DNA from 2 places in the Agrobacterium sp. genome. Region 2 is predicted to be linked to the other one. Evidence: predicted binding sites of a transcription regulator. Region 2 holds the regulator's gene; the other holds the start of a gene.
What was found. The regulator HrcA, encoded in region 2, represses chaperone genes, less so after heat shock. The targets are predictions, from matches to a motif close to GTTAGCACTCNCNNNNNGNGAGTGCTAAC.

Region 1 (4,419 bases), 330 kb from region 2:
GGTCGCCATATTCGCCGGTCTGGGCGTTGTAGCCGTAGTTGTCTTCGTTCTTGTCGAGGATCTTGCCGACAACGATGGAAGCTTCGTCACCTGCGTTTTCTGCGATCTGGCGAACCAGAGACTGCAGAGCCTTACGCACGATGTTGATGCCGGCTTCCTGGTCGTCGTTTGCACCCTTGACGGTGATCTTCGTGGAAGAACGCAGCAGGGCAACGCCGCCGCCCGGTACGATACCTTCCTGAACAGCAGCGCGCGTCGCGTTGAGAGCGTCGTCAATGCGGTCCTTCTTTTCCTTCACTTCAACTTCCGTCGAACCGCCAACGCGGATCACGGCAACGCCGCCAGCGAGCTTGGCAAGACGTTCCTGCAGCTTTTCGCGGTCGTAGTCGGAAGTGGTTTCTTCGATCTGCGCCTTGATCTGGGCAACGCGGCCTTCGATGTCGGACTTCTGGCCTGCGCCGTCAACGATCGTGGTGTTTTCCTTGGAGATCGAAACCTTCTTCGACTTGCCGAGCATGTCGAGGGTAACGCTTTCGAGCTTGATGCCGAGGTCTTCGGAAATGACGGTACCACCGGTCAGGATGGCGATGTCTTCCAGCATGGCCTTGCGGCGGTCGCCGAAGCCCGGAGCCTTGACGGCAGCGATCTTGAGGCCGCCACGCAGCTTGTTGACGACGAGCGTTGCAAGAGCTTCGCCTTCTACGTCTTCAGCGATGATGACGAGCGGCTTGCCGGTCTGAACGACAGCTTCGAGAACCGGCAGCATAGCCTGGAGGTTCGAAAGCTTCTTTTCGTGCAGAAGGATGTATGCGTCTTCGAGGTCCGCAACCATCTTTTCCGGGTTGGTCACGAAGTAAGGCGACAGGTAGCCGCGGTCGAACTGCATGCCTTCGACGACTTCGAGTTCGGTTTCAGCGGTCTTGGCTTCTTCAACGGTGATGACGCCTTCGTTGCCGACGCGCTGCATTGCTTCAGCAATGTCGAGACCGATCTGACGCTCGCCGTTTGCAGAGATCGTGCCGACCTGTGCAACTTCTTCCGAAGTGTTGATCTTCTTGGCCTTGGCCTGAAGGTCCTTGACGACTTCTGCAACGGCCAGATCGATACCGCGCTTGAGGTCCATCGGGTTCATGCCGGCAGCAACTGCCTTTGCACCTTCGCGAACGATGGCCTGGGCCAGAACGGTCGCGGTGGTGGTGCCGTCACCAGCGATGTCGTTGGTCTTGGAAGCGACTTCGCGAACGAGCTGTGCGCCCATGTTCTCGAACTTGTCTTCCAGTTCGATTTCCTTGGCGACCGAAACGCCGTCCTTGGTGATGCGCGGAGCGCCGAAGGACTTGTCGATAACGACGTTACGACCCTTCGGGCCGAGGGTGACCTTCACTGCATCAGCGAGAATGTCGACGCCCTTGAGCATCTTTTCGCGCGCTGAGCGGCCGAATTTGACTTCTTTGGCTGCCATTTTCAAAACTCCTGGTTTCGAACGGCCGGAATGGATCCGGCTTGAAATTTAAGGAAACGATGGGTTCGGCGAAATCAGCCGATGATACCCATGATGTCGGCTTCCTTCATGATCAGAAGGTCTTCGCCGTCGAGCTTGACTTCGGTGCCCGACCACTTGCCGAACAGGACGCGATCGCCAACCTTGACGTCGAGAGCGACGACCTTGCCGGCCTCATCGCGAGCGCCGGAACCGACGGCGACGATTTCGCCTTCCTGCGGCTTTTCCTTGGCGGTATCGGGAATGATGATGCCGCCCTTGGTCTTTGCTTCGGATTCAACGCGACGAACCACGACGCGATCGTGAAGCGGGCGGAAATTGGTGCTTGTCATTGCCTAATCCCTCGATCAAATGACTGCGCGAGCTTTTGGAACTCGCCTGATGGGTGTTAGCACTCTCCTTTATCGAGTGCCAGCGGAACCGAGATAAGGAGGGCGTCTGCCGGAGTCAAGAACGCCCTGTCTGAAAAATTTCATGGCTTATGGTTATCAGCGTTCCATGACAGAAATTTCCCATGTGCGGATGCGCGCCATGACGACATTCTTTTCGCGCGATGCGCGTCGCATCCATCTGCGGGACATTTGTGTTCATGCTGCGTCAGGCGGGGCCGAAGACCGGTCACGCACCGCTTTTTTCCTTGCCATCGGCGTCCCGCTTTGCGATGTGACGCTCACCCTCTTCTCGCATCCGGAAAGCATCTCATGGCCCACCGCATTCTCACTCTCGGCGAAATCACTGATGGGTTCGACGTTATTCTTTCGGATGTCTGGGGCGTGCTGCACAATGGGGTGAGCGCCTTTCCGGATGCGGCGGTTGCGCTGCGGGAAGCGCGCAAGGCTGGCAAGACGGTGGTGCTCATCACCAATTCGCCGCGTCCCGCCCCCGGCGTCATCGCCCAGCTTCGCGTTCTCGGCGTGCCTGATGAGGCCTATGACCGCATCATCACCTCGGGCGACGTTACCCGTGGTCTGATCGCGGAAGGCCCGAAAAAGGTCTTCCTGCTCGGCCCGGAACGGGACATGCCGCTGCTGGAAGGTCTCGATGTCGAATGTGTCGGCGAGGCGGAAACGGAATCCGTGGTCTGCACCGGCTTCTTCGACGACGAGACGGAGACGCCCGAAGACTATACCGAAATGCTCAAGGGCTTCATTGCCCGCAAGGTGCCGATGATCTGCGCCAACCCCGATCTGGTGGTGGAACGCGGCGAGCGCATCATTCCCTGCGCCGGCGCCATGGCCGCCTATTACGAACAGCTCGGCGGCGAAGTCCGCATTGCCGGCAAGCCGCATGCGCCGATCTATGAAGCCTGCTTAGCTGCGGCCAGGGAAGTGCGCGGCGCCTTCGCCAAGGATCGCGTGCTCGCCATCGGTGACGGCATGCCGACGGATGTGAAGGGCGCGATTGCGAGCGGTCTCAACCTTCTCTATATCAGCGGCGGCATTCACGCTGCCGAATATACGCTGAACGGCCAGACGGACGAGGCGCTTCTCAACGCCTATCTCAAGGGGCAGGGTGCTGCTCCCGGCTGGTGGATGCCCCGTCTCGCCTGAGGATATCTCGCCTGAGGAATAGCTGGCGCAGGAATGGATCGATTGCCATGACCGTCTTTCACCGCAATGAAAAAAAGGAGCCGCTGCCGGAAGCTCTTCGTGGCGGCGTCATCGCCATCGGCAATTTCGACGGCGTGCATCGCGGCCACCGGGCTGTGCTGGATCGTGCTCTGGAACTGGCGGAAGCCCGTGGCGTTCCCGCGCTGGTGCTGACCTTCGAGCCGCATCCCCGTTCCGTCTTCCGTCCCGACACGCCGGTGTTTCGCCTCACGCCCGCGCCTTTGAAGGCGCGCATCCTTGAGGCCATCGGTTTCCGCTCCGTCATCGAATATCCCTTCGACCGGGAATTTTCGCAGCGCTCGGCGGAGGAATTCGTTCAATCCATCCTGGTCGACTGGCTTCATGCCAGCGCCGTCGTCACCGGCTTCGATTTCCATTTCGGCAAGGGCCGCGAAGGCGGCCCGGCATTCCTGATGGAGGCCGGCAAACGCCATGGTTTTGACGTGACGCTGGTGGATGCCTTCCGCGACGAGGGTGCGGATGTCGTCTCCTCCAGCCGTATCCGCTCGCTTCTGTGCGACGGTGATGTGGCAGGCGCCGCAGGCCTGCTCGGATACCGCTTCACGGTGGAAAGCGAGGTCATCGGCGGCCAGAAGCTGGGGCGCACGCTGGGTTATCCCACCGCCAACATGGCGCTCGCCCCGGAAACGGAACTGAAGGCCGGCATCTATGCCGTGCGGTTCCGTCGCCCCGATGGTTCTATCCACGATGGCGTGGCAAGCTTCGGTTATCGTCCGACCGTCACCGAAAACGGCGCGGCGCTGCTCGAAACATTCGTCTTCGATTTCTCCGGCGATCTGTACGGCGAGGTCTGTTCGGTCTCCTTCTTCGGTCACCTGCGCGATGAACTGAAATTCGATGGCCTCGATCCGCTCGTCGCCCAGATCAGGCGCGATGAAGAAGAGGCGAGAGCGATGTTATCGGGCGTGCGCCCGCTCAGCGCGTTGGATGCGAAGATTGCGTTTTGATCTGATGAGACCTGTCAGCCCATATTCCGGGCTATATTGCCGTCGCTTTTCTCTTCCTTTTTGCCGGAAAACCGCATAAACAACCGGCCATGTCCCAATACCGGTTGAAGTTTACAGTTCAGATTGGCCGAATTATTGGCCCGGCCTTCCGCCCGCTCTGACGAGCCGGAAGGTCCGGGATTTTGGCGCTTGTCATGGCATTTGTCATGGCGCTTTCCGTATTTGCCCCTCTTTGAAATTGAGACGGCGCGACCGACACGGCGCGCAACAACGGTACGATTATGAGCGACACCGCAGAAAAACTGGACTACTCCTCCACCCTCTATCTGCCGCAGACGGA
Region 2 (4,419 bases):
CTGGTTCGGGCGGGCATAGATGAGATCGAAGGACATACGCGGAAAAATCTCCCGCGCCAGCCGAATGGCTTTCAAGGCATCGGCAACATCATGCAGGCGGCCGAGGAACTTCAGGTCCCGGTCGTTGAGCGCCTGCACGCCGAGTGAGACACGATTGACGCCCGCCGCGCGATAACCGCGAAAACGTTCCGCCTCGACGCTGGAGGGATTGGCCTCCATGGTGATCTCGATACCATCGGGCACATGCCAGAAGCGCGCGACGCCATTGAGAAGTGCGCCGACCGTCTGCGGGTCCATCAGTGATGGCGTGCCACCACCCATGAAGATGCTGGTCACAACGCGCGGGCCGCTCAGCGTCCGCATATGTTCCATTTCACGGAGAAAGGCAGCCGTAAACCGTTCCTGATCCACCGGGCGGTGGCGGACATGGCTGTTGAAATCGCAATAGGGACATTTGGCCGCGCAGAAAGGCCAATGCAGATAGATCCCGAAACCGGGATCGCCCGTATCCGGCAGAAGCGATGCGCCGGGGGCAGAAAGTTGATGCTCCCCGACCATCGGGTTCATGCCTCCAGGCAGGTTTCTACGAATTTCTTGAAGGCGCGGGCACGGTGCGACAGCGCAAAGGCATCGCCGTGTTTCCAGCCGTGTTTTTCATCCGAGCTCATCTCGCCGAATGTAGTGTCATAACCTTCGGGCTTAAAGATGGGATCATAACCGAAGCCGCTCGTTCCGCGCGGTGGCCAAACGACAGCGCCTTCCACCTCGCCACGGAAATATTCGACATGCCCGTCCGGCCAGGCAAGGCACAGCACACTGACAAAGCGGCCGGTGCGATCTTCCAGCTTCGATGCGCCACGCTCGGCAAGGGCATCCTCGACCTTCTGCATCGCCATGGCGAAGTCGCGGGTGCCGTCGGCCGTCTCCGCCCAATTGGCGGTATAGACGCCAGGCGCACCGTCAAGCGCGTCGATGACCAGACCGGAATCGTCGGACAAAGCCGGAAGACCGGATGCCTTTGCGGAGGCAAGCGCCTTGATGGCGGCATTTTCCTCGAAGGTGGTGCCCGTCTCGTCCGGCTCCGAGAAATTCAGCTCCGCCGCCGATTTGGCGGAGAAACCGAAAGGCCCGATCAGATCGGCGATTTCGGCGATCTTGCCCTTATTGTGGCTGGCGACGACGATCGTTCTGGTATCGAGCTTGCGCATCACGTTTTCCTGTCGGCTCAGGCGATGGCCTGTTTCTGAAGGGCGACCAGTTCGCTGCATCCGGCCTTGGCAAGACCGAGCAACGTCAGGAATTCTTCCTCGGAGAAGGGCGCGCCTTCCGCCGTTCCCTGAACCTCGACGATGCCGCCGGAACCGGTGATGACGAAATTTGCATCGGTCTCGGCGGAGGAATCCTCGAGATAGTCGAGATCGATCACCGGCTGGTTGGCGAAGATACCGCAGGAGATCGCCGCGATATGGTCCTTCAGAACCTTCTCGACCTTGATCATGTTGCGGGTTTCCATCCACTTCAGGCAATCGTGGAGCGCAATCCATGCGCCGGTGATGGAGGCCGTGCGGGTGCCGCCATCGGCCTGGATGACATCGCAGTCAATGCTGATCTGTCGTTCGCCGAGTGCCTGCAGATCAACAACGGCGCGCAGCGAGCGGCCGATGAGACGCTGGATTTCCTGGGTGCGGCCGCCCTGCTTGCCGGAAGCGGCTTCGCGCTTCATGCGCTCATGGGTGGAGCGCGGCAGCATGCCGTATTCGGCGGTGACCCAGCCCTTGCCGCTGTTGCGCAGCCATGGCGGCGTCTTTTCTTCCAGGCTTGCGGTGACGAGCACATGCGTGTCGCCGAATTTCACCAGACAGGAACCTTCGGCATGTTTCGAGAAATTGCGCTCGAAGGAAACCTTGCGCATCTGGTCGGTTTTTCTGCCTGAAGGCCGCATATGATCCACTCTCCATGTTGGTCCCTGCCTTCTAAGGCGCGCTCCGGGCTTTTGCAAAGCCAATTTCCATTTTGCCGCGGCGTTGCAACGCATTATATTGATGCGAGCTGGTTTGAACGACAAAGAACGGACGAAATGGGTTTTTCCGCACCGCTATCAAAAGATCAGGCATCATTGCTGGATGAACGGTCTCGGGAAATTTTCCGGCGCATCGTTGAAGGCTATCTCGATACGGGTGAGCCGCTCGGATCCCGCAGCCTGTCGCGGCTGTTGCCGATGTCGCTTTCGCCCGCCTCCGTCCGCAACGTCATGAGCGATCTTGAGGAACTCGGCCTCATCTATTCGCCGCATATCAGCGCCGGGCGCCTGCCCACCCAGACGGGGCTGCGCTTTTTCGTCGACGCCTTCATGCAGGTGGGTGATCTGCCCGCGGAAGAAAGGGCGAATATCGACCGTCAGATCGGGCCGGTCGCCGGCCACGAGCAGTCGTTGGAAGGGTTGTTGACCGAGGCAAGCCGCATGCTGTCAGGCATGTCGCGCGGCGCCGGCCTGGTGCTGACCGCCAAGAATGATGTCATCCTCAAACATGTGGAATTCATAAGGCTGGAGCCCACCAAGGCGCTCGCCGTGCTGGTCGGCGATCACAATCAGGTCGAAAACCGCATCATTGAATTGCCTGCCGGCATTTCGTCATCGCAATTGATCGAGGCGGCGAATTTCATCAATGCCCATCTGTCCGGCCAGACGCTGCAGGAATTGCGGACACAGTTCCAGAAGCAGCAGGCGGAACTGCAATCGGAACTCGGCACGCTGGCGCAGGATCTCATCGAGCGCGGTCTGGCCGTCTGGGCGGGTGACAATGAGGAGGGCAAGCTTGGCCGCCTCATCGTTCGCGGACGCTCCAACCTGCTGGAGGGTCTCGCCGGTGAAGAAGATATCGATCGGGTGCGCCTGCTGTTCGATGATCTGGAGCGCAAGGAAAACCTCATCGAAATCCTCAACCTCGCGGAAAGCGGCTCCGGGGTCAGGATTTTCATCGGCTCTGAAAACAAGCTGTTTTCGCTCTCCGGTTCTTCTCTGATCGTCGCGCCCTATCGCGATGAGGACAATCGCGTCGTGGGCGCGGTCGGCGTTATCGGCCCCACCAGGCTGAATTATGCCCGTATCGTGCCAATGGTGGATTATACTGCGCAGATCATGGCGCGCCTTTCCCGCAAGCAAAGATAGGACAAGCCCGCAAAGGTCAGAGAATGCGGCAAGCTTTTCGCCGCAAGCCTTGATTTTTGCCCGTCAAAGCTCGATATCGGGCGCAACCAACAATATTCAAATCTGGAGAACGTCATGACCGACGATACAAAAAAGCCCGGACCTGACGCGGACGTCGCGGAAGATTTTGTCGATCTTGCCCAGGCAGGTGAAGAACAGGCCGAAACGGCAGAACCCGATCCGGTCGAGCTGCTCAAGGCTGAGAACGCCGATCTGCGCGATAAATTCCTGCGACTTGCGGCCGAGATGGACAATCTTCGCCGTCGCACCGAACGCGATGTCAAGGATGCCAAGGCCTATTCCCTGGCAGGTTTTGCACGCGATATGCTCGCCGTTTCCGATAATCTTCGCCGTGCGCTCGAAGCCATTCCCGATGAGCTCAAGACCAATGGTGAAGCCGGTCTCAACGGCCTCATCGAAGGCGTCGAGATGACGGAACGTTCGATGCTGTCGACGCTGGAACGCCACGGCGTGAAGAAGATCGATGCCGAGGGCCAGAAGTTCGACCCGAATTTCCATCAGGCCATGTTCGAAATTCCGAATACGGCGGTTCCGAACAATACGGTGCTGCAGGTGGTCCAGGCTGGTTTCACCATCGGCGATCGCGTGCTGCGCCCCGCCATGGTCGGTGTCGCCAAGGGTGGCCCGAAGGTGGAGACAGCCGCCTCTGCCGAGCCGGGCACCTCGTCTCTCAATGAAAAAGACGCGTAAGGCATCTGTCTTTACGTCATAAAAAACGCGCCTTCAGGGCGCGTTTTTTATTGCCGTTAAACTGAGGGGGCGGGTTGCGATCAAGCCGCCGTCGCCTGTTCCTGATTGAGGAAGGCGTAGATTGCTGTGTCGGAATCGGTCGCACGCAGCTTGGCCACCAGTTCAGGGTCGCGCAGGGCGCGTGCAATTCTGGACAAAGCCTTCAGATGATCCGCGCCGGCGCCCTCGGGCGCAAGCAGCAGGAAGACCAGATCGACCGGCTGGTCGTCCAGCGCTTCGAAATCGACCGGCGTTTCAAGGCGTGCGAAAACGCCGGTGATCTGGTGAATACTGTTGAGCTTGCCATGCGGAATGGCAATGCCGTGGCCCACACCGGTGGAGCCGAGCTTCTCGCGCTGGAGGATGACGTCGAAAACTTCCCGTTCCGAGACTCCGGTAATTCTGGCTGCCTTTGCAGCCAGCTCCTGAAGCAATTGCTTTTTGGAATTCACCTTGAGGGC

Region 1: a site for HrcA is predicted at 1,889-1,917, ahead of groES (co-chaperone GroES). Genes of this name have one in related genera too.

The regions. Positions count from the first base shown of each region.
Region 1 is NZ_JCABZP010000014.1:590,193-594,611, forward strand. Features, by position in the region: gene groL (chaperonin GroEL) at 1-1,462, opposite strand, end outside; gene groES (co-chaperone GroES) at 1,537-1,833, opposite strand; gene AC5I5B_RS14580 (TIGR01459 family HAD-type hydrolase) at 2,203-3,051, shown strand; gene AC5I5B_RS14585 (bifunctional riboflavin kinase/FAD synthetase) at 3,099-4,079, shown strand; gene ileS (isoleucine--tRNA ligase) at 4,361-4,419, shown strand, end outside.
Region 2 is NZ_JCABZP010000014.1:257,264-261,682, forward strand. Features, by position in the region: gene hemW (radical SAM family heme chaperone HemW) at 1-558, opposite strand, end outside; gene rdgB (RdgB/HAM1 family non-canonical purine NTP pyrophosphatase) at 564-1,208, opposite strand; gene rph (ribonuclease PH) at 1,226-1,942, opposite strand; gene hrcA (heat-inducible transcriptional repressor HrcA) at 2,078-3,169, shown strand; gene grpE (nucleotide exchange factor GrpE) at 3,284-3,919, shown strand; gene ptsN (PTS IIA-like nitrogen regulatory protein PtsN) at 4,000-4,419, opposite strand, start outside.